Regions from separate parts of the Sporosarcina sp. So3-204 genome, predicted to be linked through region 1. Evidence: riboswitches for the same ligand, from Rfam matches in the RefSeq annotation. Region 1 holds a riboswitch; each other region holds the start of a gene.

Region 1 (10,053 bases):
AACCGGTAATCTCGATTTAGTAATTGGGACAAGGCTACATTCTTTAATACTCGCAACTAGTTCGGAGACACCAATCATTGCAATCTCTTACCATACTAAGGTTCAAGATTTCATGTCTTTTGTCGGCTTATCTGATCGTTGCTTACAAATGGACGACCTAAAAGTAAATGATGATGCAATTGCTGACGTCTTTAAAAAGTTAAGCAATGACTGGGAGAATACGATTATGAAAACGAAGGAAGTTTCTAATTTTATTAATCAGGAAGCATTGAAAGGTCTAAAATTAATGAAAAAGGCTGTGACGCGTTTATGAAACAAATACTCGTTCTCAGCAAATTACTGTTCACTTCCAATCGCCTAACTTTTAATGTTTCCAAGAGTTTTCTAGCTGTATCTTATAGATATGCCTATATTAATAAAACGGATATCGCTATGGCCCTTTTAAGAGTTAAATGTTATCGAAGTCGACCAATGAAGGTAGGGACGGCATATGAATTCATTTGTTAAAATTGTTGGCGTTGTTGCGATAATAAATGTCGTTGCTCGTCTGTTTGGCTTTTTTCGTGAAATCGTAATTGGCTATCAGTATGGTAGCAGTTATATTGCGGACAGTATTTTCACCGCATATATGATTCCAAACTTTCTCTACTTAGTTGTCGGTGGTGCTTTTACGACAGCTGTCATTTCTATTTATAGTCGCGGCACAACTGATAAAGCACTTTTCGTTAAGCAATCTTTTACAATTGTATTGTTTCTCGTATCAGCCATGACAGTCGTTTTATTATTATTTACTGATCCAATAATGGCGTTATTCAATAGCGAGAAAGTTGCGAGTGGACTTAGCCAAGAAGATATCGGATTAACTAAACATCTTTACTATTGGATGTTACCTTCTTCTATTTTACTTGTCCTTTCATCTTGGTATAGCGGATTACTAAATGTAAATCAAAAGTTTCATTTATCAAGTTTTGCTATATTAATTTATAATGCAATCTTTTTAGTCATTGCAGTAGGTTTATCATTTTTCTTTGGTCCAATTGCATACGGAATTAGTGCGATGGCAAGCTCAATCTTAATGGTTTACTTCTTGGTTGTTGGTTACCGAAAATTAAAAACGCATCCTGTAGGTATTTCCTTTAAACATAATTTATCATCAAAACAATTATGGTATATGATAATGCCAATCATGCTCGGTGGCGCAACTATCCAGCTTTACGCCTTGCTTCAACGGCTTTTTGCAGGTATGTTATCTGAAGGAGCGATTGCATCTGTAAACTATGCATCAAAACTTATGCAATTTCCGCAGGCCATATTAATTACTGCAGTAACAACGGTTATTTATCCAATATTAAGCTTAAAAGAAAATGACAATGATGTAACTTCGATTCGCAGTCTTTATTCCAAAGGCTTGCATTATTTGTTATTATTGCTCATTCCAGTTACAGTTTTCTCTTATTTTTATTCGGAAAACTTAGTACAAGTTATTTTCCAATACGGGAACTTTGATGCACAGTCAACAGCTATAACAGCTCCCATATTAGCGATTTTTGTACTAGCTATGTATTTCCTTGCGGCAAACACGTATATCACACGCTTTTACTATGCTAAAGGTGACTCCATGGCACCGGTTATTTTTAGTTTAATAAACGTCTTCGGGGTCAACATTGCAATCATTATGTCGCTCGTAGACTCTATGGGCGCCGCAGCGATTGCCTGGGGTACATTAGTAAGTTCTGTTACAAACTTTATCATGTTAATCGCCTATGCTAATAGAAAGTATAAATTAAAAATGGGCGTTTTCAGTAAGGAATTAGAGTTTTACCGTGCGATTTTGCCAATTATCATCATTACAGTCGTTGTTTATTATTCAAGTCAGTACTTAGTATTTGATTATAAATGGTTGACTTTTATTGTTGGTGTAGGGATCTTCGGAATTACAGTAGTAGGTTCCTATTTCCTATTTGGAATAAAAGAAGTTCAAGAATACACACATAAGCTCAAAAGAAAGCTTTTAAAACATAAAAATTAAGCAAAAAGTGTGGGGATTTTATTATCCCACGCTTTTTTCTATTAATTAATCTAAGTCATTTCGTCAAATAACGACAAAATAGTAGAATTAGATTGACAGTGTATTCTTTACATTGTAATATGTGGGTGTGAACCAATTTGAAAATTAAATAGAAATCTCTTATCAAGAGTAGCTGAGGGACTGGCCCGTTGAAGCTCGGCAACCATCTATAGTAATTGCTATAGACAGGTGCTAAATCCTGCAAAATGTTTTTGTTTTGAAAGATGAGAGAGGACGATCTTATTAGCCATACATAAGTGTGCCTCTCTATTTTTGATAGAGGGGCTTTTTGATTTTTCAAAATAAGTATTGTTAACATCCAGTGTTGATTTACGCTGCAGGCGGACGCTTTCCGCGGGGCGAGCGGTTAGCCGCTTCAGTCGCTACGCTCCTTCCAGGGTCTCACCTGTCTCGCTAATCCCGTCGGAGTCGCCGCCTTTCGCTTCAATCAATAATATTATTAACACAGTCTTCAAAATAAATATACATACAAAAACAGGGGGAATTCAAATGAAAAAAGTTAGTATTTTATTGTCAATCGTATTATTACTCGGTATCCTTACAGCTTGTGGAACTGGAAAAGATGACAAAGGAAAAGTCAACGCACTTAATGAATCGAAACTTTTAATTGGTGTTACGGGTGGCCCACATGAACAAATTATGGAAAAAGTAAAAGAAATTGCAGCAAAAGATGGACTGGAAATTGATATCAAATCATTTTCTGACTACGTAATTCCTAACACTGCTCTATCTGAAGGCGATTTAGATGTAAATAGTTATCAACATAAACCATTCCTAGATAAATTTAATGCAGACCACAGTACAGATCTTGTTACAATTGGAAAAACAATTTTAAACCCAATGGCTGTTTATTCAAACGAATATAAAGACATGAAAGACCTTCCAAACGGTTCAAAATTCGGACTACCAAATGACCCAACTAACGGATCACGTGCATTATTCATTCTTCAAGAAGCTGGTATTATTAAATTAGATGAAGCGAAGAAAGAAACAGCTAATATTCATGACGTAATCGAAAATCCACAAAATCTTGAATTCATCGAACTAGATGCAGCACAAATTCCGAACCAACTTGGCGAGCTTGCTGCAGCTGCAATCAATACAAACTTTGCGATTGCAACTGGTCTTAACCCGAAAGAAGATTCAATTCTTTTAGAATCAACTGACTCACCATATGTTAACTACATCGTTGTTCGTGCTGAAAACGAAAATGATGAAGTTCTGAAAAAACTAGTAAAAGCTTATCAATCTCCAGAAGTTAAAAAGTTTGTAGAAGAGGAATTCGGCGGCTCAATCATCCCAGGTTGGTAAGGTTGAGTCACTCCCCTTCTACACAAGTTACCAGTTCAATCAATTTCATAATATTATTTTATCGCCACACCACCACAACATATAGTCAAGTTGAACCGTTCTCGAACAATATGTTGTGTCGTTGTAGCAAGTTAAGGTAATTATGAAATTGACTCTGTTCAATCAATTTCATAATAGGATTTTATCGCCACACCACCACAACATATAGTCGAGTTGAACCGTTCTCGAACAATATGTTGTGTCGTTGTAGCAAGTTAAGGTAATTATGAAATTGACTCTGTTGTAGAAAGGAATGGACTATATGATTTTATTAAAAAACGTTACAAAAACATTTGAAACGAAAAACGGCGTTGTTGAAGCAGTAAAAAACGTTAACCTCCACGTTAAAAAAGGTGAAATTCACGGCGTTATTGGTTATAGTGGCGCTGGTAAAAGTACGTTAATCAGATGTGTTAACTTACTTGAAAGACCATCTGAAGGCCAAGTATTCATAAAGGGACAGGAAATCATGTCCCTTCCTTTGAATCAATTACGTGAAACAAGAAAAGGAATCGGCATGATTTTCCAAGGTTTTAATTTACTTAAAACAGCAACTGTTTACGATAACATCGCTATTCCGTTAAAACTACTCGGATTTGATAAAGAAGAAACGAAAAAGCGTGTCATTAAATACTTGGAAATTGTTGGTTTATCCGATAAACATAAATCTTTTCCAAATCAATTATCAGGCGGACAAAAACAGCGTGTCGCCATTGCAAGATCTCTTGCGCAAGAACCAGAAATACTGTTAAGTGACGAAGCAACAAGCGCACTAGACCCTGAAACGACAGAATCCATTCTAGATCTTCTATTAAAAATTAATGCAGAACTCGGAATTACGATTTTACTAATTACGCATGAAATGAACGTCATCCAAAAGATTTGTGATTATGTCTACGTGATGGAAGACGGGAATGTCATAGAGCAAGGCACGACAATCGATTTATTTTCACGTCCACAGGAGCCTACAACTCAGACGTTTCTCAACACGATCTCACAACGGAAACTATCTCCTTCTTTAATTCAACAACTAAGCCTAACAGGTGCTGTTACAAGACTCACTTTTGTAGGCGAATCAACAAGTCAACCGCTTCTTGCGCTTGCGACAGAAAAATTTAACGTAAAACCGAATATCTTATCTGCAAATATTATTGAACTAAAAAATGGCATCGTCGGAAACTTGGTCATTCACCTCGTTGGTGAAAAAGAAAATATTGTAAAAGCGTTACAGTTCTTAACTGAACAAGGCGTCGGTACAGAAGAATTGGAGGGGTAAGACATGAACAATGATGCGAATTTTATTGATAAATGGGTTCCGATTATTTGGAAATCAATCGTAGAAACTTTTCAAATGGTAACTGTCTCCCTCGTATTTTCAGTTGTTCTCGGTGTACTGTTAGGGATTTTGTTAGTACTTACCCGACCTGGCCAATCTTTTGAGAATAAATTCGTCTACAATCTATTTAATTTAATCGTCAATATTCTTAGATCTATTCCATTTATTATTTTATTGTTTTTCATTTTGCCATTCACGAAAATTATTGCTGGTACAACCATTGGCGTGCAAGGTGTTATCGTTCCACTCGTCATCTATACAGCACCATATATTGCGAGATTAATGGAAACCGCATTACTAGAAGTCGACCAAGGTACAGTCGAAGCTTACACAGCGATGGGTATTAAAAGAAGATCAATCATTTGGAATGTCCTTCTTAGAGAAGCAAGACCTTCCATTATACTTGGTTTAACAATTGCTACCGTTAGTTTAATTGGTGCAACAGCAATGGCCGGACTTGTTGGTGCAGGTGGTCTCGGTGACCTTGCTTACAGATATGGACATATTCAATACGAAGTTGAAGTCATGTACGCAACAGTCTTCATATTAATTGTTCTCGTCCAAGGAATTCAAATGCTCGGTAACCATTTTTCAGCGAAATTAAAGAAAGATTGAACGGAGGTTTATCATGACTTACGAAGTATTTTCAACCATAGACGGCCAGGTCGCAACAATCGTTTTCGATCGACCTGCTAAGAAGAATTCATTTTCACTGGCAATGTTTAAAAAACTTTATGACGTTTTGGATGAACTAGAAAAAGACCCATCAGTGAAAGTACTCATCGTCCGTGGTGTCGATGAAACAGCATTCTCTTCCGGTGCTGACATCAGTGAATTTCTCGATGCACGGTTCGAAACAGACAAAGCAAAACAATACAACGACGAAGCGCTCCGAGCAATCGATAAACTATACCGCTTCCCTCGCCCTACAATCGCATTAATACGAAAACTAGCAATTGGCGGCGGGTTAGAACTCGCAAACTCATGCGACTTCAGATTTGCATCAACAGATAGTAAACTCGGCATTACAGCAGCAAATGTAGGCATCGTCTACAACCTATCCAGCACAAAAAGACTTTACAACCTAATAGGCCCATCAAAATCAAAAGAACTTCTCTATACAGCAAAGCTAATTAGCGCAGAAGAAGCAGTCTCAATTGGCCTAATTAACGAAGCCTATAGCCCTGACACGATAGATGAAGAAGTAAACTCATTCGCACAACTCATAATTAGCAAATCCTCCGTCGCCAATGCAGGCATAAAAAAAGTCATCCAAGCAATCGTCGACGGCGAAAACGAAGAAAACGAAGAACTAGCAGAAATGATTTTAGAATCCTTCAGCTCCGATGACTATAAAGAAGGCATCGACGCTTTTTTGAACAAGAGGAAACCTAATTTTAAATAACTAGAATTCAACACCTAAAATCAACTATATAAGTTGAAATTAGGAATACTACATCTAGTTGATTGAAGTGGAGAGCGGCGACTCCAGCGGGAAAAGCGCGTCCAGGTGAGACCCCGCAGGAGCGTAGCGACGAGGAGGCTCACGGACCGCCCGCGGAAAGCGTCCGCTCGGAACGGAAATCAACGGTTTCGTAGAACTAAATTCATTAGTTTAATCCCAATAAAAAAGGACTGATCATTCATGACAGCAAATAAAAACGCCGATAAACTACTCGACAACATCGCCTCAAACGACATACATCCAATCGGATACGAAGAACTCGAAGCATATGCCGAAAAACACCTACCACTTGGTAAATTCGGATACATCCGTTCAGGCGCCGGCAACGAAGAAACACTACATAAAAACACCACATCATTCGTGAAGTACTCACTCGTACCACGCTTTCTAAACGACGTTTCAACAGTTGATACAAGCGTCACTTTATTCGGAAAAACCTATCCCCACCCTATTTTACTCGCACCTGTTGGCATGCAGAAACTGGCACATGAAGAAGCTGAACTCGCTACTTCTAGAGCGGCAGCTACATTCGGAATTCCTTATATTCAAAGCACGGTTTCTAGTTTCTCTATGGAAGACGTTAAAAAAGAATCAGGAGACAGCCCTAAATGGTTTCAACTTTATTGGTCCGCTAATAAAGAAATCTCTTATAATATGGTAAAAAGAGCTGAAAAAGCTGGTTTTGAAGCACTTGTCGTAACGATTGACACCGTGATGATTGGCTGGCGTGAAGAGGATTTACGCAATAAATACTCTCCGTTAAAACTTGGTCTAGGTATATCAAATTACAAGTCTGATGAAGTCTTTATGTCATCCATTTCCGGGACGGATGATGAATCGATTATTCAAGGAATGGTTAACAATATTCATCACCCGACATTATGTTGGGACGATATTATTGAGTTAAAGAAGAGAACGACGTTGCCTATCCTGTTAAAAGGAATTTTACACCCAGAAGACGCTTTACTTGCGATTAAACATGGTATTGATGGGATCATCGTTTCCAATCACGGCGGTAGACAATTAGATGGTGTGATCTCAACAATTGATGCCCTTCCACCAATTGCAGAAGCTGTTAATGGAAAAATTCCAATATTATTAGACAGTGGCATTCGTAGAGGGTCAGATATTATTAAAGCACTAGCTTTAGGTGCTAATGCGGTACTAATTGGTAGACCTTTTGTTTACGGACTTGCAGCTGATGGTCAAGCCGGCGTTGAAAGAGTCATTGAGTCGTTTATTCAAGAAACTGAAGTGTCACTTGCATTGACGGGTGTTTCAACTTTAGCCGACATACAAAAAGTTACGATTGTAAAAGCTTAAATTTGGAGGTTTTAATTCGTGGAACAAGCATTAAAAGGTTTGAAAGTCATCGATTTGTCCCAAGTATTGGCGGGACCTTATTGCACAATGGTTTTCGGCGACATGGGTGCAGATGTAATTAAAATCGAGAAATACCCAAAAGGCGATGATACGCGCTCGATGGGACCTTATATTAACGGCGAAAGTTATATGTATATGATGGTCAATCGAAATAAAAGAGGGTTATGCCTTAATTTAAAAAGTGATGAAGGTTTACAAATATTGTATGACCTCATCAAAACCGCCGATGTCTTCGTTGAAAACTTTAGACCAGGTGTAGCTCAGAAATTAAAAATGGATTATGACACACTGTCGGCAATCAATCCTGCCCTAATCTACTGTTCGATTTCAGGTTATGGACAAACTGGACCATACCGCGAAAAAGGCGGATTCGATATTATGGCACAGGGTTTATCTGGATTAATTGATATGACAGGTGAAAAAGGTGGGAAACCCGTTAAAGTCGGGATTGCGATGCATGATATCGCGGCTGCACAAACTGCGATTCAGTCGATTTTAGCTGCTTATATTCATAGACTTAAAACTGGTGATGGTCAGTATATCGATGTATCTCTCGTTGATGCGGGACTTGCTTGGACAGTTTGGGAAGCGGCTGCTTTTTTCGGAAATGGAGATCTTCCACAGCGGAATGGCACAGCACACCGCGTATCTGCACCGTACCAAGGTTACAAAACGAAAGACGGTTATATTTTAATCGGGGCTGCCAATCAGAAGTTATGGGAGATATTTTGTTTACAAGTTATGTCAAAACCTGAATGGCTTGTGGATGAAAGGTTTACAACAAACAGTATCCGAAATGAAAACGCAGATGAACTTGAAGTGGAGATTGAAAAAATCCTTGTTGAGCATCCATCTGACTACTGGCTTGATTTATTAAGCACAAATAATATCCCTTCAGGTCCTATTTTGAACTATGGTCAAACACTCACGGATCCACATGTTTTAGACCGCGATATGATTTTAGATTATGAACACCCTATTGCTGGTCCTATGAAGACTTTAGGATTTCCGGCGAAACTTTCTGCTACACCAGGGGTAATTTCTAAACCCGCTCCCCTACTTGGTCAGCATAATGAAGAAGTGCTGAGTGAACTTGGCTATAATGTAGATGTGCAACATGCATTGAAAAAAGCTGACGTTACTAATTAAAAAAAAAGAGATATAAGAGAAAACTTTCTCTTATATCTCTTTTTTATTATGAATCTAAATCGACAATCAGTTTACCTGGGTTTAAAATATTATTCGGATCAAATGTCTTCTTAATTTGTTTCATCATTTCATACGCATAACCGTGTTCCTCGGCCTGATACTTCGTCTTACCGACACCTACACCGTGTTCACCTGTACATGTCCCGCCTATAGATAAAGCAAATTTAACAATATGTTCATTCAACTCTTTCGCTTGTGCTACTTCTTCTTCATTTTCTAAATCAATCATTAAAATGACATGATAATTCCCGTCACCTACATGTCCTACAATGGCAGCGTCTAGACCCATTTCATCGATTTTCTCACGACTATTTGCAATCGCATCTGGGAGTAAATCCATCGGTACACTAGCATCCGTTACCATCATTTTCTTACCCGGCGCACCGTGAATAAAAGCATAAGCTAAGTTATGTCGGATTTCCCATAGTTCATGTCTTGCCTTCGAGTCGCTTTCAAATGCAAACGCTACGCAATCAAGGTCTTCTAATAACTCTTGGGCAAAGTCAATGTCTTCTTTCATCCCTGCTTCATTTCCGTGGAACTCAAGGAAAAGTGTTGGTAGTTCTGGGAATGACGTATCCGAATAAACATTTACTTGCTGAACTGAACGTGCATCAACTAACTCAATCCGCGCCATCGGAATTCCTGCGCCCATAATTGTGACGACTGCATCAACAGCATCTTGAACCGTTTCAAATGAAGCCCGTGCTGCCATAATATGTTCTGGAATACCATGTACTTTCAATGTAAGTTCAGTAATGACGCCTAAAGTCCCCTCAGAACCAACCATTAAACCGTTTAAATGATAGCCTGAAGATGATTTCGCTGATAAACCGCCCGTACGCATGACGTTGCCATCCGCTAAAACAACTTCTAAATCTCTTACTTGATCACGCATTATACCGTAACGTACAGAAGTCGTTCCACTCGCATTCGTAGCAGCCATTCCACCTAGTGTTGCATCTGCACCCGGATCGACTGTGAAAAATAAACCATGTTTCTTCAACTCTTGATTTACTTGACTACGTGTCATGCCCGGTTGAACTCTAACAAGGAAATCTCGTTCTCGAATTTCAAGTACTTTATTCATCAATGACATATCTAATGAAATCCCGCCTTCATAAGGGATAATATGACCTTCTAAACTCGTACCCAGTCCAAATGGGACAACTGGAATCCTGTTTTCATTCGCAAATGCGAGTACTTTACTCACTTCTTCAG
Region 2 (10,053 bases), 1.9 Mb from region 1:
TAGTGACAGTTGAAGAAGATGTGAAAAAAGTACTAAATGGAGAAAAAACGGCTACTCGTCGTAATGGCGTTTATGCATATCCTGGAGAAGTAATGGTTCTTGATGGTAAAGAATTTACAGTGAATTCTTTATATAGACAAACTCTTGGTGAGATGACAGACGAACATGCAAAACAAGAGGGTTATGCAGATATGTCCGATTATAAAAACATGATCTTGTCTATGCATGAGGGTATGCCATGGCTTCCTACGATGAAAGTATGGGTGCATGAATTTAGTTCGGCACAGAAGTGATGTTCTAAATGAATTTTGACTTCTATAATGTGCTTGTTTTTATGCATATTGTAAGTGCTGTTCTGTCCATAGGTCCATTATTTATTTTAATGCCAATTATCAAGCGTTTACGCGGTGTTGGAATGGATATTGAAAAGGCGTACTTAGGTATTATTAATGTCATCATTCGTCTTGTTATGCATGCAGGTCATGTGCTTGTGGTTACTGGTGTTCTTTTAATTCTTAATGGACCATGGCCATGGTTTACGTCATGGGTTGTATTGACAGTTGCTGTTATGGGTATTTCTGCTGTATTCTTAGCAACAGGCTTTACAAGAGTTTTACGGGTGTTGAACGCACCAGGTAGCCGTAAAAGTGAACTACTCGACCGGTTAAATAGAACGTCCTGGCTTTATATTGGTCTTATGATCATTATGCTCTGGCTTATGGTTCAGAAACCAATACTTTGGTAAATAAATATTTCTACATAAAAAAGTTGTGCGTCTACTATTGACGCACAACTCTTTTTCAGTTTCAAGAAAACCTAAATTGTCAACGGTATATACGCTGATCGCGATGGATTAATTGGCTTGATATAGTTCCTAAAAGCCCATCCATAACATATATTACAGTGAAAGCTAAAAAGAATTAAATAATAACATGGTGGAGGTGTGAGGAACTTGTTTCAACCATCACAATATAATGAAAATGAGAACCGAAATAATAATAGCTCTAAAGATAGGGGAGTTATTCTTGCACTTTGGGGTTCAGCCATATCTACATTCGGTGACGCATTACAAACGATAGGCGGCGCAATTGCAATAGAAGAAGGGCGAATTGAAGATGCACAACAGCAACAACAACTTACTAATTTACAAAACCAAATAGACGATTTGAAAAAAGAGCAAAGAGCAAATAATACTACAAGTCCCGATATTGAAAAGCTGAACACTTTGATGGAAAAAATAGTAATGCGATTAGATAAAGATGACAGTAAATTTTAAGTAGGTAATAACGCCTGCTATTAAAAAATCACAGTTTGAAGAATAACTAGTTTTCTTTAAAAGAAGTTGACAATTCACTTTTTTATGTAGTATGATAGCTTCTAATCAACAGAAGAAATAAATAATTGTACTTTTAAAATTTAATAGACTCTTATTTAGAGTGGTGGAGGGAATAGGTCAAATTAAACCCGACAACCAGTAGATGATCTATATGAAAAGGTGCTACTTCCTACAGATTTGAATGGATTTGAAAGATAAGAGGAAGACAATTCAAACCTCTTCTAAATTGAAGCTTTTTTTTATGCTTAAATCCGAGTTAACTGATATGTATAATTAATAAAAGGAAGGAGAGAAATGAATGAGCTATAAGCTTGGTATACTCGATCAGAGTTCAGTTTTTCCTGGTACTTCTGCAAACTACGGATTTCAACATACGATTCACTTGGCCCAAATAGCAGCTTAATCCCCATAAGTATTGATTTCGCATTTAATCGCTAAAACGAATTCGATACGGATTGGTTCAGGCGGAGTAATGTTGCAACATTACAGTCCTTATAAAGTTGCTGAAAACTTTCAAGTATTATCAACTCTTGCACCTGAAAGAGTTGATTTAGGAGTAGGAAAAGCACTAGGAGGATTTCTGTTATTTAAAAAAGTACCGGAGAGTATTATTGAAAGATTTAGATAGCTCCTAGGTTATATTTTTTAATTATAATACCTAGTAAATTGATATGTTAAGTTTGGAGGAATAGAATAATGACAAGTAAATTAATAATCGAAGATATAAAAGAGAATGATAAGGAAGAAGTTAGGCAGCTATTAGTTGAAAGTTATCTGCAATATGAATATGACCATAAAGATCCTACAATGTGGGAATCATACTTGAAAGATATTACTTTTTCTGTAGATAACCCAAATGTTGATAAGATCCTAGTTGCCAAAAGTGATTTAAAGATACTTGGTAGTTTGCAATTATTTGAGTCATCTCTTAAAGCCTATAATAAACCAGAGTTAGGGATTACTTCACCGATTATACGTCTTCTTGCCGTTCGACCGAATGCTAGAGGTCTTGGTGTAGCACAAGAGTTGTTAAGGAGTGCAATTGCTTATTCGAAATCAATTCAAGCAACAGCTATTTATTTGCACACAACTGACTCAATGCGAAAAGCGATTAAATTGTATGAGTGGTTCGGCTTTAAACGTGATACAACGAAAGACTTTGGTACAGGGGAAGTAGTAGTAAAATCATATCGACTTGATCTATAAAGTTAGATTGAACCAGTTAATAAATGAAAATATAGAGGAGTGAGGATAATGAGAAGAATATTATTGCTAGCTGTTTTATCTGTAAGTTTATTGGTAATTGGTGCATGCGGCAAGGATGAAAAAGCAGCTTCAGCAAATAATCAAGTGGCTAGCAAAGAAGTAACTTTAAAAATTACTGCATCTTCAACACCGCACGCCGAAATATTAGAATTTATTGCACCTGATTTAGAGAAAGAAGGTATAAAAATAGAACTTGTTTTGACAACGGATGGAATTATTGCGAACGAGCAGACTGCGAACGGGGAACTAGATGCAAATTTTTTCCAGCATACACCGTATTTGAATCAAATAAACAAAGATTTGGGTTTGGATCTAGTTAATGTAGTCGGAACACATATTGAACCATTTGGCGTTTATTCTAAAAAGATTAATTCAATTGAAGAGTTATCTGTTGGTGCAAAAGTAGCGATTCCGAAAGATCCAGTTAACTTTTCAAGGGCGCTTCAATTATTTGCTTCAGCAAATATTATTGAATTGAGTGAAGAGAAGACTACGGATTACTTACTATCAGACATTACAAAGAATGATAAAAAAGTAGAGTTCGTTCCGGTTGATTCGGTCATGTTAGTACATTCGCTTGATGACGTAGAGGCATCAGCGATAAATACGAATTATGCGCTAGAAGCAGATTATAAACCTTTAGATGATGCTTTAATAATTGAAGGTAATGACTCCCCGTATGTGAACATTTTAGTATCGCGTCCAGATAATAAAGATAGTGATGCAATTAAGAAGCTAGCTGCTGCGTTAACTACAGAAAAAGTTAGGGAATTTATTTTAGAGAAATATGACGGAGCCGTTGTACCCGCATTTTAAAATAAAAAGAAAGGAAAGGAGGTTACTGCTTTGATTGAGTTTCAAGGTGTATCAAAAGTATTTGATAGTGGTGGGAAAAAAATTGAAGCATTAAAAGAGGTTAATTTGACGGTAGAAAAAGGGGATATTTTTGGTGTCATTGGATTCAGTGGTGCAGGTAAAAGTACGCTCATTCGCACTGTTAATCTACTAGAATATCCCACTTCAGGTGAAATTATTGTTGAAGGTAGTAATCTAGCAAAGTTATCTCCTAAAAAGTTACGTGGTGCGATGCAAAATATCGGAATGATTTTCCAGCATTTTAATTTACTTAATTCTAAAACTGTTTTCGATAATGTCGCGCTTCCATTAGTATTTAGCAATACAAAAAAGAAAGAAATTGATAGTCGGGTGGATGAAGCACTTCGTTTTGTCGGTTTGGAAGATAAGGCGAAAAGCTATCCTGACCAATTATCTGGTGGACAAAAGCAACGTGTAGGAATTGCGAGGGCGCTTGTAACAAATCCTTCAATTTTGCTTTGTGATGAAGCGACATCGGCTTTAGATCCACAAACGACGAAGTCAATATTGCAATTGCTGAAACGTGTGAACAAGGAGTTTAAAATTACTATTTTAATAATTACACACGAAATGGAAGTTATTAAGCAGATTTGTAACCGTGTTGCTGTTATGGAAGGTGGTCGAGTAATCGAATCAGGGGAGGTATTTGATATATTTGCACACCCTAAAACAGAAACTACCCGAAACTTTGTTCAGTCGGTCGTACGAGATGAAATACCTGAAGGAGTCTATAGATTACTAGAAAAAGATAATCGGATTGGTCGAATCTTCAAACTAGACTTTTTAGGTTTAAGTGCCGGTCAACCCATCATCTCCAATGCAGCAAAAAATTATGAAATTGATATTAATGTGTTATTTGGAAGTACGACAGAGATTCAAAATATCTTCTTCGGAAACTTAATTGTTGCGTTAACAGGTGCAGATACCGAGATTGAAAAGGCTTTACGGTATATTAAAAGTCAAAATGTCACGGTAAAGGAGGTTGTACTAGATGGAAATCAGCAACGAGATTATCATGAAAGCAGTTTGGGATACGCTCTACATGGTTAGTGTATCACTCTTTTTTGGAAGCATAATAGGAATATTTCTTGGAATATTGCTTGTAGTTACAAGGAAGGGGCATATTTTAGAGAATAAAATAGTGTTTTCATTAGTAAATCCAGTCGTCAATACATTCCGGTCAATTCCATTTATCATTTTACTTGTTGCAATTATTCCATTCACGAGACTTATTGCAGGAACGTCGATTGGTACGACAGCTGCGATTGTTCCGCTTGTACTCCATATTGGCCCCTATATTTCGCGGCTAGTAGAAAATTCGCTATTAGAAGTAGATGAGGGAATTATTGAAGCTGCGAAAGCAATGGGGGCTGCACCATTTAAGATTATTTTCAAATGCCTAATTCCAGAAGCTTTTCCATCTTTAATCCTGAGTATAACGACTGCGACAATCGGACTAATCGGTGCAACTGCAATGGCAGGCGCAATTGGTGGCGGTGGACTTGGTGATGTAGCAATCACTTACGGTTATCAACGCTTTAGTACAATTACCATGGTAATTACAGTAGTCATACTTGTTGTGATGGTGCAAGGTGTTCAAACGATTGGAAATTTGTTTGAACGGAAAATGAGAAGAGTGTAGAAAAATAAAAAATAGAATAGGGGAATTTAGATGAAGAAGTTTGTATTACCAATCATTTTAGTGTTGGGAGTATTTTTGGCAGCTTGTTCAGCTAATACAACAAAAGCAGATAGTAAGAAGACAGAGGAACAGGAAATAAAAGTAGGAATCAGAGGTTCGGAGCTCCGCACTTGGGAGTATTTAAAGGAAAGAGCTGAAAAAGAAGGGATAAAAATTGAACTCGTTAATTTTACTTCTGCCTTTGACCCAAATCAGGCTTTAGCTGCTGGCGAAGTTGATATAAATGCGTTTCAACATATCGCCTATTTAGATTTTTATAATGAAAGTAATAAGACTGATCTTGTCCCAATCGCAACAACGATTATCGCACCACTCGGATTGTATTCTTCTAAATTCAATTCCATAAGTGATATTCCAGATGGTGCACAGATAGCAGTACCGAATAATGCACCTAACTGGGGGCGTGCTCTACTTTTGTTGCAAGAAGCGGGATTGTTGACAGTTGTTGATGATTTTGATGGCAGTGGCGGAGCAGATAAAATAAAAGAAAATCCGAAAAATATTGAAATAGTACCAGTAGATTCGGCTAGTGCACCACGTTTAATGGAAGATACGGCTGGTTCAGTCATTAATAATGGGACAGCAGTCGAAGCAGGGCTAACTTTAAAAGATACATTAATTCATGAAAGTAAAACTGCAAAGCCTTATATAAATATCATTGCGTCTCGTAGTGAAGATAAAGATAATGAAGTGTTTAATAAAATTGTTGCGTTATATCAATCGGACGAAACGGAAAAATTTATAAATGAAACATACGGTGGTAACTATATTCCGACATTTATAACGTTAGAAGAACTAAGTACTTTTAAAGATTCTTATACAAACAAATAAGGGGAGATTTTGATAATGAAGAAATCGAAAATTTTATTGATTTTATTGGCATTATTTACATTGGTTTTGACAGCTTGCGGTAACGATAAAAAAGGAAGCGCGGAGGAGAAAACGACTTTCATAGTAGGAACATCACCTGGGCCTTATAGTGAACTATTTTTAGAGGCTGTTAAACCTATATTAGAAGAAAAAGGATATACGATAGAAACAAAGGTATTCTCTGATTTACTTTCTGCGAACATTGCAATCACAGAAGGTGCTGTAGATTTAAATGTCGATCAACATACTGCGTACTTTAGTAATTTTAATGAAGAAAAAGGTGCGAAATTGACGGCAGTAACACCGATTCCGACAGTTCCGGCTGGTATTTTTCCAGGAAGAAAATCTTCTTTAGATGATATTGCAGAAGGTGATTCTATTGGTATTCCAAAAGATCCATCGAATGCTGCAAGAGCTTATGCGCTACTTCAAAAAGCTGGCTTGATTAAATTAACAGATGGGATTGAGTTAGTTAAGGCGACAGTTAGTGACATCGAAGAGAATCCACATAACTTAGATATAATTGAAATGGATTCTGCACAAATTCCACGTTCTTTAATTGATCTGGATTACGGTGTGATACCAGGCAGTATCGTTTATTCATCTAAGTTAGACCCTACAACTAAATTACTTTCTGAAGACGTGCTGAAAAATTTAGAATTAGTCGCTGTTGTGGATGAACCAAATAAAGATACGAAGTGGGCAAAAGATGTTGCCGCTGCTTATCAGTCAGATGAATTTAAAAAGTACTTAGCCAAACATAATAAGGACGATTACTGGTTTATTCCTGAAGAACTAAAGTAAATAGGAGGTGTTTTATTGGCTCAGAATAGGCAAATTAAACTAGCAGCTTATTTAGTTGGAACAGGAATGCATGTATCGTCGTGGCGTCATCCCGCATCAAATCCAAATGCAAGTATAGATGTAGCAGCGATGCAAAAACTTGCAAAAATAGCTGAAAAAGGAAAGTTTGATATTGCGTTTATAGCGGATAGCTTAGCTGTGAATGGTGAATCGCATCCGCAAATTCTAAATCGATTTGATCCGCTAATTTTAATTACGGCATTAGCAGCTGCGACTGAGAAGATAGGTATTGGTGCAACTGCATCTACTACTTATAGCGAACCCTATACGTTGGCACGCCAGTTTGCCTCTGTTGATCATGTGAGTGATGGGCGTGCTGGATGGAATGTTGTAACAACGGCAGATGCAACTGGTCAAACTGCATTGAATTTTAGTCGTGATAGTCATTGGGAGCATGATCATCGCTATGAACGAGCAGAAGAGTTCGTTGATGTTGTGAAAGGTTTATGGGATTCATGGGAAGACGATGCATTCGTTTATAATAAAGAATTAGGCCAATTTTTTGACCCTAAAAAAGTACATGAACTTAATTATAAAGGAAAGTATTTTTCAGTCAAAGGCCCACTTAATATTGCGCGTTCTAAGCAAGGTCAACCAGTTATTATTCAAGCAGGGGCTTCGGTTCCAGGACAGCGATTAGCAGCCAGAACAGCTGAAGTTGTTTTCACGCGCTGGGATAATATAGTGGAATCAAAAAGCTATTATGCAAAATTAAAATCACAAGTAGTGGGTTTTGGAAGAAATGAAGAAGATTTACAAATTCTACATGGCATATCACCAATTGTTGGAGCGACAGAAGAAGATGCCATACGGAAATATGAGGAATTAAGTAATCTAGTAGATCCATATGAAGGCTTAAAGTTTGTCTCGGGTTATATGGGAAATGTAGATTTTTCAAAGTATGCGTTAGATTCTTTAGCGAGAGATGTTGATTTTCCAGTTGTTAATAGTATTCAAAGTAATTTTAATGAAATGAAGAAAATAATGAACGAGGAAGATTTAAAAGTAGGGGAATTGTACGCAAGGTTTTTCAGTCCTGCTAGGAAAGATTCATTTATTGGGACGCCAATTTAAATCGCGAATGAAATGGAAAATTGGTTTATTGAAAAAGCGGCAGACGGTTTTATGCTTCAATTTCCGCTATTACCGGGTGGGCTTGAAGACTTTGTTGAGCATGTCGTTCCGTTATTGCAAGAAAAAGGTATATTCAGGTTGGATTATGAAGGGGATACACTCCGCGAGCATCTTGGATTGCAAAATCCTGTCAATCAATTTTTGAAAAAGAAGGTCGTTTTAACCGAGTAGAATACTTACAGATTATATCATTAATACTATGAAAACTGACGAGATAATTAACATCTCGTCAGTTTTTTTGTGATTATTTAGAAAATATTCCGAGCTTTTCAATTCGAGAAAACGCTTCTCTAATACGGTCATGACTTTCTAATAAGCCGACGCGCACATAGCCCTCACCGAATTCACCAAATCCATTTCCAGCAGCGACTACGACATCTGCTTTGTCTAAAAGTAAATCTGCAAATGCCTGACTTGTGTATCCTTCAGGTACATTAAGCCAAGCGAAGAATGAGCCGGCAGGAGAAACGACATCCCAACCAATCCGTTCGCATTCAGCAATTAAAACATCTCTACGACCTTCGTATAGCGCAACTAGTTCCTGGACAAATTTATCACTATCATTTAAAGCGACGACTGCGGCATGTTGGATAGCAGGGAATATACTGATGAATAAATGATCTTGTAACATATTAATAGCATTGACTATATCGGAATTTCCGACTGCAAAACCGACTCGCCAACCAGCCATATTATATGACTTCGAGAGGGACAATAATTCAATCCCAACTTCTTTTGCACCTTCAGCTTGTAGGAAACTGATTGGCTTCTTTCCATCAAAGCCGATAGCACCGTAAGCAAAGTCATGCATGATAGCTATATCAGATTCTTTTGCGAAGGCGACTGTATTATCAAAAAAATCAATATCAGCAGTTGTTCCTGTTGGATTACTAGGATAATTTAAATACATTAGTTTTGCATCATTAATTTGTTCATCAGTTAGTGCAGAGTAATCAGGAAAAAAATTATTTTCAGCAAGTAATGGCATCGTATCATATTTAATGTTTGCTAGACTAACACTCGATAAATAATCCGGATAACCTGGGTCAGGTAGTAGTAATAATTCTCCTTCATTCATTACCGCTAATGGCAACTCTACTAAACCGATTTTTGTTCCACCTAATATAGCAACTTCTGTATCGGGGTTAAGCGTTACATTGTATTCTCGCATATAAAAATCTGCCACCGCTTGTCTTAATTCCCAAGTCCCTCTGAAAGGAGAGTAGCCGTGTGTTGAAGGATCCTCAACTGCTTCTTGTAATGCCTTTATTATATGAGGGGGTGTTGGTTGGTCAGGATTCCCGCGTCCTAAGTTAATTACGTCTCTTCCTTCTCCAATCGCAGCTTCTACTTTTTTAACGAGCTCCGAGAAAAAATGTTCAGGTAAATCCTTTAATCGTTTAGATGGTTCCATTCAATAACCCCATTCCTAATTAGTTGCGTATCATAATTAAATCATATAACCTTTTGAATAATAAGTCTATCAGGCGGTGATAATAATGAGAGTTGCATTGATTCAGTTTGCTATCCAATATGGGGTTCCTAAAGCTAATTTTGAACATGTGGAAATCAAAATTAAAGAAGCGGCAAAAAAAGGAGCTTCCGTTGTAGTACTTCCAGAACTTTGGAATACCGGATTTGATTTGAAACGCCTTGATGAAATAGCAGATGTAGAAGGCGAAATTACGAAACGACTACTTAGAAGATTAGCTAAAGAGCTAAGCATTCACATTGTCGGTGGATCTGTTGCAACCAAAAAAGGTTGTTCATTTTATAATACGATGTACGTCGTTAATATAGAAGGTGAAATTATATGCGAGTATGATAAAGTTCATTTATTTAGTATGACGAATGAACATCACTTTATAACGGCGGGAAAACAATTAAGCTCATTTATTATTGAAGATATTCCAATGGCTGGTGTTATTTGTTATGATATTCGTTTTCCGGAATGGACGCGGAGGCAAGTAGTGGAGGGAGCTAAAGTTTTATTTGTACCTGCACA
Region 3 (10,053 bases), 1.2 Mb from region 1:
TTCTCAAAGTACGTTTGTAAAATAATTTTTAATTGTGGAGCTGCGCTTGTAATTGCTTCATATGCTTTTTGTATTGCTGCAATATCTTCTTTTGATTGCTCAAAAGTGAAGATTGGCTCGTCAATCTGAAGATACTCCGCGCCAGCTTCTACTAGTTCTTGCACTAATTGTACATAAAGTGGTGTGAACTTCTCTAGTTGTGCAACAAAGTTTCCTTCTTCAGAAGACTTCGCAAATTTAATGAATGTAACCGGACCTAATACAACTGGTTTACCTTCAATACCGAGTTTTTCTTTCGCTTCTTTATAGAATGTCAAAGGACGATTTTCAACTAATTTTGGTGTTACATTGTCTAGTTCCGGTACGATATAGTGATAGTTTGTATTAAACCATTTCGTCATTTCTGATGCAACCGCGTCTTTGTTTCCACGCGCGATGTCAAAATAAGTAGATAGTGGAACTTTTCCACCCTCATATTCAAATCTTGTAGGCACAACCCCAAACATAACTGAAGTATCCAACACGTGATCATATAAAGAGAAATCGCCAACTGGAATCAAATCAATGCCAATCTCCTGTTGCTTTTTAAGATTATCTAGACGAATATCCGTTGTTTTTTGTAGTAATTCTTCTTCTGATATTGCACCACTCCAAAAACTTTCCAATGCTCTTTTCCATTCACGCATTCCACCGATTCTCGGGTATCCTATGTTTGTGCTGATTACTTTAGTCATTATAATCTCTCCTATTTCTATTATAATTTTTTATTTTTTAAATCTTTATTCCGGTATCTTGAATAACTTTAAACTCTTCATTCACGCCTACTTTTTCGTTAATGTACTCAGTCAATGCTACCGTCATATCATAACGAGTAAACGGTGTTATTAAATAAATACCACGGAAATACTTCAATGCCACGTCAACTAGTTCTTTCGCAACTTCTATTCCAGCTTGCGTTGAATTATCCCGATGGCCCGCAGACAAAGCCATTCGCGCACGAACTTCATCCGTCAGCTTTATACCTGGTACTTCGTTGTGTAGAAACTCAGCATTTGTCGATGAAGTAAGTGGCATTATTCCGATATAAATAGGTACTTTCAAGTGTTTCGTTGCTTCATACACATCCACAATTTTTTCAACACTGTAAATTGGTTGTGTAATGAAATAGTCTGCACCCGCCTCAATCTTCTTCTCTAGCCTTATCGTTGCACGGTCCAAATGACGTACGTTCGGGTTAAATGCCGCGGCCACATTAAAGTTGGTTTTTTCCTGCAATGACTTGCCTGACCAAGAAATACCAGCATTAAATTTTTGTATTAACTCTAATAGTTCGAATGATGTCATATCGAAAACAGAGGTCGCTCCAGGAAAATCTCCAATTTTAGTAGGATCACCTGTTATTGCAAGTAGTTCTGTTATTCCAGTAAGGTGTAAACCCATTAAATGCGATTGCAGTCCAATCAAATTTCGATCTCTGCACGTTATGTGGACAAGTGGTGGCATATCGTATTTATGCTTAATTATCGATGCCATAGATGCATTGCAAATCCTTGGACTAGCTAAGGAATTATCCGCTATCGTTATTGCATCAACGCCTACATCTTTTAAGGCTTGAAGACCTAAAAAGTATTTCTCAGTATTTAAATGCTTCGGTGTATCAAACTCAACAATAACTGAATGCCTTCTCTTTACAATATCCACTAAGTTTTCTGCACGCGTCTCCTTTGATTCAACAAATTCAACTTTCGCTTTCTTCTTTTTCACTTGCTTTTCGGTAATTGGCTTTCGATTTGTTAGTCCTTCTACCAACGCACTGATATGTTCTGGCGTCGTCCCACAACAACCGCCCATCAGACTAACGCCTGCATTCCTGAATTTACTCGCATTCTCTTTGAAATATTCAGGTTCATTTTCGTAAAATAGTTTCCCATCTCTATAACCTGGAAAACTAGCATTTGGATATACTGCTAATCTTGCACGCTTAAGTAGTGGAACCGTTTCTAGTGATTTAAGCATATGATAAGGCCCAAGACGACAGTTTATTCCAACTACGTCTGCACCTAAATCATCTAACAGCTGCAAAGCCTCGGCAAGCTCCATCCCATTTTGGAGCACACCCGCTTCATGCATGGATACGTTCGCTATGATTGGTAAGTCTGTCACTTCTCGTGCTATTTTTAGCACAGTCGATAGTTCTTCAAAATCATAATACGTTTCCAAAATAATGCCATCGACACCTTCTAAAAGTAAGCAATACAGCTGTTCACGGAAACTCCTCTTGATTTCCTCTTTTGTACCAATTAACGTCTGAGATCCGTGAATACCTCCAATCGTTCCTAATATAAACGTGCCATCTTTCGCAGCATCTTTTGCAAGTTTTACAGCCGCTTGGTTAATTTTCTTCACACTATCCTCTAAACCATAGCGTGAAAGTTTAATATAATTTGCGCCATATGTATTCGTTTGAATAACATCGGCACCTGCCGCAATATAAGCTTGGTGAATTTGAAGTACTTGATCGGGATGTGTAAGATTCAATTCTTCAAAACATCGATCCACGCCATGTGAATAGAGAAGCGAGCCCATTGCACCGTCCCCTATTAAAATGCGTTCTTTTAAAGTATCTAGCAAGTTCAATAACTACACTTCCTTCTCCTAGACTTTCTGTTTCAACAAATCTTTACATACCTCAAAAGCTTGTTCAAAATCTATAATCAAATCATCTACATGTTCAATCCCTACTGATACACGTAGTAAGCAATTTGTTAAACCATATTCATTTCTTTCTTTTTCAGGAATATCTGTATGGGTTTGAGTCGCAGGATAAGTGATAAAACTTTCAACTCCACCTAAACTTTCTGCAAAAGTAATTAAATCTAATGATTTTAGAAATGTCGGGACAAGTGCCTCATCCTTAATTAAGAAGCTAACCATACCGCCTCTACCAGGATAATAAACATCAGTTACAAGCGAATGAGCAAGTAAGTATTCTTTCACTTGTTTAGCATTTCGTTCATGTTGCGCCATTCTAATCGCTAACGTTTTTAGACCTCTCATTAAAAGCCAACAATCAAAAGGTGCTAAGATTGCGCCTGAAGCATTGTGCAAGTATTCCAGTTCTTCTCCTATCTCTTTACCTTTTGATACAACGACACCAGCTAGTAAATCATTATGTCCGCCTAAATATTTAGTAGCACTATGAATGACAATATCAGCACCTTCTTCAATTGGACGTTGAATATACGGACTATAAAAAGTGTTATCAACGATTAAAAGTAAATCATTTTTTTTCGCGAATTTAGAAGTCTCCTTAATATCCGTTTCTTTCATCAATGGATTTGTCGGTGTTTCAAGGAATATTGCTTTTGTGTTTGGTTGGATTAGTTTCTCCAACTCATCTGGATTCTCACCGTTCCAATAAGAGAAAGTAAAGCCATACTTCTTCTCAAATATTTCGAACATTCTATATGAGCCGCCGTAAATATCTCTGGATACGATGAAATGATTATCTTTTTCAAATAACATAAATACGAGTTGAATTGCACTCATCCCTGAGCTGCAAGCAAATCCATTGTCACCATTTTCAAGTCGTGCTAATCCTTCTTGTAATACGTCCCTGGTCGGTGTTCCCGTTCTAGAATACGCATAACCGTTACCTAATCCTATTTCATCATGTCTATATGCTGTTGAAAAATACACAGGGGTGTTAATTGAACCTAAGCTTTCGTCTTTCTTATTGCCAATTTGCGCTAACTCAGTTTCTTTTTTATAATTAACCATCAACTAATCCCCTCTCAATAATAAAAGCAAATAAAAAAATCACCTTCCGTATTTCGCTAGGAAGATGATTCTAAAAAATAAATTAGAGGTCTGCTCATCTTCCAAGTCATTTTCAGACTTGCTGGAATTAGCACCTTGCCAAAACTTGGCGGTTGCTGAAGTGTCATAGGGCCAGTCCCTCTACCTCTCTAGATAAGAAAATCTATTAAGTTGTGTGATTTGTTTATTAACATCACTTTACATCAATGTATTTTAATTTGCAACACTTTTAAGAAAGAATAATCAAGTCTATATAGTCAATGTATTTAATAAATTCAGACTTCGATAGTATTCATATTTACACATTCGTTTTTAATTAAGGTAAGATTGCAAAAGATCTTACAGGAAATCCTGATGCTTTTTCTGGTTTCGGTACGATATTAAAGATAATTGCACCAGTAGCTGGTAATTGATCAAGATTCGTTAACAATTCTACTTGGAACGTATCCTGTTCAAGCACATAGTATTCACCATGTAGCGCTTTATTACGTTGAAAATCAATACTCGAATCAGTATCGTATGTTTCATGTCCAACTGCTTTTATATTTCTTTCCTCATATAAAAACTTTAAGGCATCTAGCCCCCAACCTGGAATACGGTTATTTCCTTCGGCATCCTTATTATTAAACGCCTCTTCGTTTGGCCAGCGTTTGCTCCAATCTGATCTAAGCGCGACAAATGTCCCTGCGTCAATTTTGCCATGTACTTCTTCAAAATCTAATACATCTTGTACTGTTAGCGTAAAATCATGATTTTCAGCAGATTCACTCGATTTGTCAATAACGACAAGCGGTAAAACCAATTCCTTTAAATCTAATTCTTCGACATATCTGGTGTCTCTCACAAAATGAATCGGTGCATCGATATGTGTTCCGTACTGTCCTGCAAATTTGAAACTTTGCGCAAAAAATCCATCGTCATGATCAAATAACGTCGTAAACTCTGCTGCATCAAACGCTGCAAAATGTGGTGAATCCGGTCCAAATGTATGTGTTAAGTCTACCCACTTTTTTCCTTTTAGTAAGTTAACAGCCTCTAATAATTGATTCGACATTAAATCCCCTCCAATTTTCTGAACAAAAAAACTCTCCTTATGTAAAAGAAGAGTTTAGCGTATACGCTCATTTCTCTTCTCATCTCCAAGTTAATACACTTCTGGAATTAGCACAGTACAAATTGTCTGTTGCTGAGGCTTCAAAGGGCCAGTCCCTCCACCTCTCTGGATAAGAAAGTAATCTATTAAGTTAATGCTTATCACAATACACAAACTTTAAAGAATTGTCAAACTACTAGAAATTTAATTCTAAAAAAAAAAAAAAAAGAATCAACATAAATCCACTCTAAATTTCTAATACCTAAAAATTAGTACTTAGATTGTATGATTTATATCATCGGAACATAGTCATATCAACCTTAAAAAACTCGGCCATGTTGATAACCGAGTTCTGTTCATTAATATTTTCTTAAGAAACTGGGTTTCTTATTAAACCACTCTTGGCTGATTAAACTATGGCATGCAGTGAACATTCTTTCAATAGTTTGCGTCTTATTTGCAAATACTCGCAGTGTGAATCCTGATATAGGTAGCTTTGATATACCAATTTTATTATCTGCAGTTTCTTCATTCAAAGTTTTATATAACTGGTCAATTAAGGCATCATCCACCTGTTCACCGACGACAATCATAGACCCTAGATGTGTAAATCCCTCCATAAATCCAAGCTCATTCATATTTTGGTTTAATGGATTTAATCTTACATGATCATAAGCAATTAACTCATTTTCACTATAGATTTCATTTATAAGTTGGAGCGTATCATAGCTGAAATTTTCACCTTCAGGAGACCAACCTGGGGTAAGTATATCTGTATAAAGGAGTACAGCACCCTTCGCCATTCGGAATACGTTTTTTTGCTTATATCTGGCATTTTTATAAGCAATTAACGGGTCAGGAATGTACTCAAAATAACTTCCTTCTTTCAGTTCAACTTCAGTTTCCTGATACGCTTCTGTACGCGGTGTTTTATATACTTTTGTTGCTGATTGCGTTGTCAAAGTTAGTTTGGCGTTTTTCTCAAGCGTAATTTTCATGCGATAACGATCTCCATCTAAATAACCGCCGCCTGGATTTAATATATAATAACAAGCTTGACCTGAACCATCATGATAAATTGGACGCATCACTTTAAACGCACCTTGAAAGTACACATTTTTAGGAACAGTTTTACCACTGCGTTCTTCTACATCTAAATCTAAAAGCCCAGTCCACTCTTCCACTTTAATCCAATCCCTTTAACAGGACATTTTTTCTAATCCAATCTATAACTTGATCAAGTCCAGTATTATCTTTTAAATTCGTGAAAACAAAAGGCTTATTACCTCGAAACACCTTCGTGTCAGACTCCATCACTTCAAGGCTTGCCCCGACATAAGGCGCTAAATCAATTTTATTTATAACAAACAAGTCTGACTTAATCATTCCTTGTCCACCTTTTCGTGGAATCTTCTCACCTTGGGCTACATCAATTATATAGATTGAAAAGTCTACAAGTTCCGGACTAAATGTCGCGGCTAGATTATCGCCACCACTTTCGACAAATATTATTTCAACATCCGGATGCATCTCGGTTAGTTCATCGATAGCCGAGAAATTCATGGAGGCATCTTCACGTATTGCTGTATGTGGGCAGCCACCTGTTTCTACACCAATGATGCGATCTGCCGTAAGTACACCATTTTGGATTAGAAATTTGGCATCTTCTTTTGTATAAATGTCATTTGTGACAACGGCCATGCTAATTTCATCTTTTAAATGACGAGTCAACTTTTCAACTAACATTGTTTTTCCCGACCCAACAGGTCCTCCAACGCCAATTTTTATTGGTCCCATAACGAACACTTCCTTTTTATAATTAAGACATAAATATTCTAATTCTGACACGTTCATGATGCATTTGTGATAACTCTAAACCAGGCGCAACAATTCCAAAATCTTCTATCGTTAATTTTAAAATCTTTTCAGCTGTTGCCGCCAAAGTTTCTTGAAACTCCTGGATAATTTTCTGCCCTTCTGTTTGTCCTAATGGAATGGCCCGTACACCATTTTGCACCAAGCTTAAAACGGCTGAGTATAAGTAGTAGTTTGTCGTATCGGAAGATGACACTCCTAGGTAATGACCTACAATCGTAAATACAATCGCGGGATGCGCAAAAGACTTTTTTTGCTGAACTCGCTCTGTATACATTTCTAATACGGGAATCTTATATAGAGACTCAACAAGTTTCAACATTCGTTGTCCTATTTTTTGAGTTCCTTCCCTTGATTCACGCGGTAGATTTTGAACAGTTAAAAGCCGATCTAAATGCCATATCGCTTCAAAGTCATCTCTTTCCAATGCTTCGTAAACTAAATGAGAAGCAAGCCCATCCGAATAGATGAGCTGCTCATTTAAATAAGCATAAAGCCATTGCTGAAACGTTTCTTTGTTTTGCACTACATCTTGTTGAATGTACGTCTCTAGCCCAAAAGAATGACTAAACGATCCAGTAGGAAAATTAGAATCGCATAGTTGGAATAAGGAAAGTGTGTTTTTAGTCATGGCTATGCCCAATATGTCTGAATGCTTGTTTCACTTTCCGCTCATCTCGCTTATAAGGAATTTGCAGCTTTTTCAATAAATCTTCGACAAGGTAATCATATTGAACAAGCATATCCTCCTCTACAAATTGTGCAGGTAAATGGCGATTTCCTAGTTGATGTGCAATGCTACCCATTTCTTTAATGTCTCGAGGACTTATAACTAATAAATCATCTGAAAGCACATCAATAATGATTAAGTTTTTATCATCCATAAACAAAACATCGCCAGCTATTAAATCTTTCGGTCTTTTTAAACGAATACCAATTTCTTTACCGTGATCCGTCTTCACTCTCTGAACTCGCTTCATTAGAAAAGCACTTTCAAGATACACTTTTTCAATATGGCGCTCATTTATCTCATCTTTACTCATTTGTTCAATATTTGTTACAATTTCTTCTACAATCAATGCACTCACCTCAAAATAAGAAATATCGTTGGCCCATTGGCACTATATCTAACGGTTCACAGGTTATGAGCTCACCATTTACTTTCACTTCATAAGTTTGTGGATCTACTGTAATTTCAGGTGTTTCAAAATTTAGCTTCATATCTTTCTTTGTTAAATTACGGATACCTCGGACAGGAAGAATCATTTTCTGCAAGCCTAGTTTCTCATGCACTTTATTATCAAAAGCAGCTTGAGAAATAAATGTGATTGAACTTGAGGAAAGCGCCTTACCATATTGTGCGTACATAGGGCGGTATATAACTGGTTGTGGTGTCGGAATCGACGCATTGGCATCACCCATTAAACTTTCTACAGCAAACCCATTTTTCAAAATCATTTCGGGCTTTACGCCGAAAAATGCAGGTGACCAAATGACGAGATCGGCAATCTTTCCAACTTCAATTGAGCCGACATGTTCAGAGATACCATGTGTAATAGCGGGGTTAATCGTATATTTCGCTACAAATCGCTTGACACGATTATTGTCGGAATGCTCGCTATCGCCTTCCATTATCCCTCTTTGTTTCTTCATTTTATCTGCTGTTTGCCAAGTGCGTAAAATCACTTCTCCCACTCGTCCCATAGCTTGCGCATCAGAGCTAACCATACTAAAAACACCCATATCTTGCAGGACATCTTCCGCAGCAATTGTTTCACGTCTAATCCGTGAATCTGCAAATGCTAAGTCTTCCGGAATAGATGGATTTAAATGATGACAAACCATTAACATATCGAGATGTTCATCTACTGTATTAACCGTGTATGGTAATGTGGGGTTCGTAGATGATGGTAATACGTTCATATAACTCGCTGATTTGATTAAGTCTGGGGCATGACCGCCGCCAGCGCCTTCCGTATGATACATATGAATAACACGATCTTTAATTGCCGCCATGGTGTTTTCCATAAACCCACCCTCATTCAAAGTATCTGCATGAAGGGCTACTTGCACATCATATTTATCTGCTACTCTTAACGCATAATCAAGTGCTGAAGCCGTTGAACCCCAATCTTCATGTACTTTCAAACCAATTGCACCTGCGAGTACTTGTTCCTCAAGTGGCCCTTCGGATGCAGCTTGTCCCTTACCCGTAAAACCTACGTTAATAGGCATTCCTTCTGCCGCCTCTAACATACGATGTATATTCCATTCACCTGGTGATACGGTTGTTGCTTTTGATCCTGCCGCTGGTCCTGTACCCCCACCAATTAGCGTTGTAACACCAGATGCTAATGCAGTCTCGATTTGTGCTGGATTAATAAAGTGAACATGGGTATCTATTCCGCCAGCTGTCACGATAGTACCTTCCCCGGCAATAATTTCAGTTGAAGCACCGATAATAATATCTACACCATCCATGATTAGTGGATTACCAGCTTTTCCTATGCCAGCAATTTTCCCATCACGAATTGCAATATCTGCTTTAATAATCCCGGTATAGTCTAAGATAATTGCGTTTGTTATGACTACATCCGCTACACCATCTGCTCGCACCGCCAAAGGATGCTGCCCCATACCATCCCGAATTACTTTTCCACCACCAAAAACAACTTCGTCACCATATTTGGTATGGTCTTTTTCAATTTGGATAAATAAATCTGTATCTGCTAAGCGAATAGAATCCCCTGTAGTTGGTCCATACATTTGTGCATACTGCTTTCTAGGAACATTAAAACTCAATGACTACACCCTCTTTCAACTGAACCGTCAACTTTATTATTAAAACCATAGACCTTCTGTTCACCTGAATAACATATTAGTTCAACTTCTTTTTCATCACCAGGTTCAAAACGAACAGCTGCTCCAGCAGGAATATTTAAACGTTTTCCGAATGCATCTTCTCTGTTGAATTTTAGCGCTTCATTCACTTCATAAAAATGAAAATGAGATCCTATTTGAATAGGACGATCCCCGGTATTTATAGCTGTTACATGGTGAATCAGCTTTCCCTCATTAATAATGATATCTTCATCTTTCAAAATATATTGTCCCGGTATCATTAAGTAGTCCTCCTGTCACTTTTTATTTAATCGGTGTGTGTACAGTTACAAGTTTGGTTCCATCCGGAAAAGTTGCTTCTACCTGAATATCATGAATCATTTCGGGTATACCATCCATAACATCATCGCTTCCCAAGATTCTTG

Evidence for each region. A riboswitch is a leader RNA that binds a small molecule or an ion and turns the genes downstream of it on or off. The one in region 1 is predicted to bind S-adenosylmethionine.
Region 2: another riboswitch for S-adenosylmethionine. It lies ahead of AC3RV6_RS12405 (LLM class flavin-dependent oxidoreductase); the one in region 1 lies ahead of AC3RV6_RS02945 (MetQ/NlpA family ABC transporter substrate-binding protein).
Region 3: another riboswitch for S-adenosylmethionine. It lies ahead of AC3RV6_RS15845 (cyclase family protein); the one in region 1 lies ahead of AC3RV6_RS02945 (MetQ/NlpA family ABC transporter substrate-binding protein).

Annotation. Positions count from the first base shown of each region.
Region 1 is NZ_CM176485.1:614,161-624,213, reverse strand. Features, by position in the region: gene AC3RV6_RS02955 (polysaccharide pyruvyl transferase family protein) at 1-313, shown strand, start outside; gene murJ (murein biosynthesis integral membrane protein MurJ) at 491-2,029, shown strand; SAM riboswitch class I at 2,186-2,299, shown strand; gene AC3RV6_RS02945 (MetQ/NlpA family ABC transporter substrate-binding protein) at 2,579-3,400, shown strand; gene AC3RV6_RS02940 (methionine ABC transporter ATP-binding protein) at 3,702-4,715, shown strand; gene AC3RV6_RS02935 (methionine ABC transporter permease) at 4,719-5,390, shown strand; gene AC3RV6_RS02930 (enoyl-CoA hydratase/isomerase family protein) at 5,404-6,180, shown strand; gene AC3RV6_RS02925 (alpha-hydroxy acid oxidase) at 6,421-7,563, shown strand; gene AC3RV6_RS02920 (CaiB/BaiF CoA transferase family protein) at 7,582-8,772, shown strand; gene AC3RV6_RS02915 (FAD-binding oxidoreductase) at 8,819-10,053, opposite strand, start outside.
Region 2 is NZ_CM176485.1:2,510,240-2,520,292, reverse strand. Features, by position in the region: gene AC3RV6_RS12420 (ASCH domain-containing protein) at 1-293, shown strand, start outside; gene AC3RV6_RS12415 (hypothetical protein) at 302-745, shown strand; gene AC3RV6_RS12410 (hypothetical protein) at 953-1,276, shown strand; SAM riboswitch class I at 1,425-1,537, shown strand; partial or broken gene AC3RV6_RS12405 (LLM class flavin-dependent oxidoreductase) at 1,635-1,913, shown strand; gene AC3RV6_RS12400 (GNAT family N-acetyltransferase) at 2,033-2,542, shown strand; gene AC3RV6_RS12395 (MetQ/NlpA family ABC transporter substrate-binding protein) at 2,591-3,418, shown strand; gene AC3RV6_RS12390 (methionine ABC transporter ATP-binding protein) at 3,449-4,528, shown strand; gene AC3RV6_RS12385 (methionine ABC transporter permease) at 4,470-5,120, shown strand; gene AC3RV6_RS12380 (MetQ/NlpA family ABC transporter substrate-binding protein) at 5,151-6,011, shown strand; gene AC3RV6_RS12375 (MetQ/NlpA family ABC transporter substrate-binding protein) at 6,027-6,854, shown strand; partial or broken gene AC3RV6_RS12370 (LLM class flavin-dependent oxidoreductase) at 6,870-8,219, shown strand; gene AC3RV6_RS12365 (pyridoxal phosphate-dependent aminotransferase) at 8,293-9,462, opposite strand; gene AC3RV6_RS12360 (carbon-nitrogen family hydrolase) at 9,548-10,053, shown strand, end outside.
Region 3 is NZ_CM176485.1:3,209,278-3,219,330, forward strand. Features, by position in the region: gene metE (5-methyltetrahydropteroyltriglutamate--homocysteine S-methyltransferase) at 1-734, opposite strand, end outside; gene AC3RV6_RS15835 (bifunctional homocysteine S-methyltransferase/methylenetetrahydrofolate reductase) at 772-2,637, opposite strand; gene AC3RV6_RS15840 (PLP-dependent transferase) at 2,656-3,780, opposite strand; SAM riboswitch class I at 3,872-3,979, opposite strand; gene AC3RV6_RS15845 (cyclase family protein) at 4,136-4,873, opposite strand; SAM riboswitch class I at 4,950-5,049, opposite strand; gene AC3RV6_RS15850 (urease accessory protein UreD) at 5,272-6,096, opposite strand; gene ureG (urease accessory protein UreG) at 6,098-6,709, opposite strand; gene AC3RV6_RS15860 (urease accessory protein UreF) at 6,732-7,418, opposite strand; gene ureE (urease accessory protein UreE) at 7,411-7,866, opposite strand; gene ureC (urease subunit alpha) at 7,877-9,589, opposite strand; gene ureB (urease subunit beta) at 9,586-9,909, opposite strand; gene AC3RV6_RS15880 (urease subunit gamma) at 9,932-10,053, opposite strand, start outside.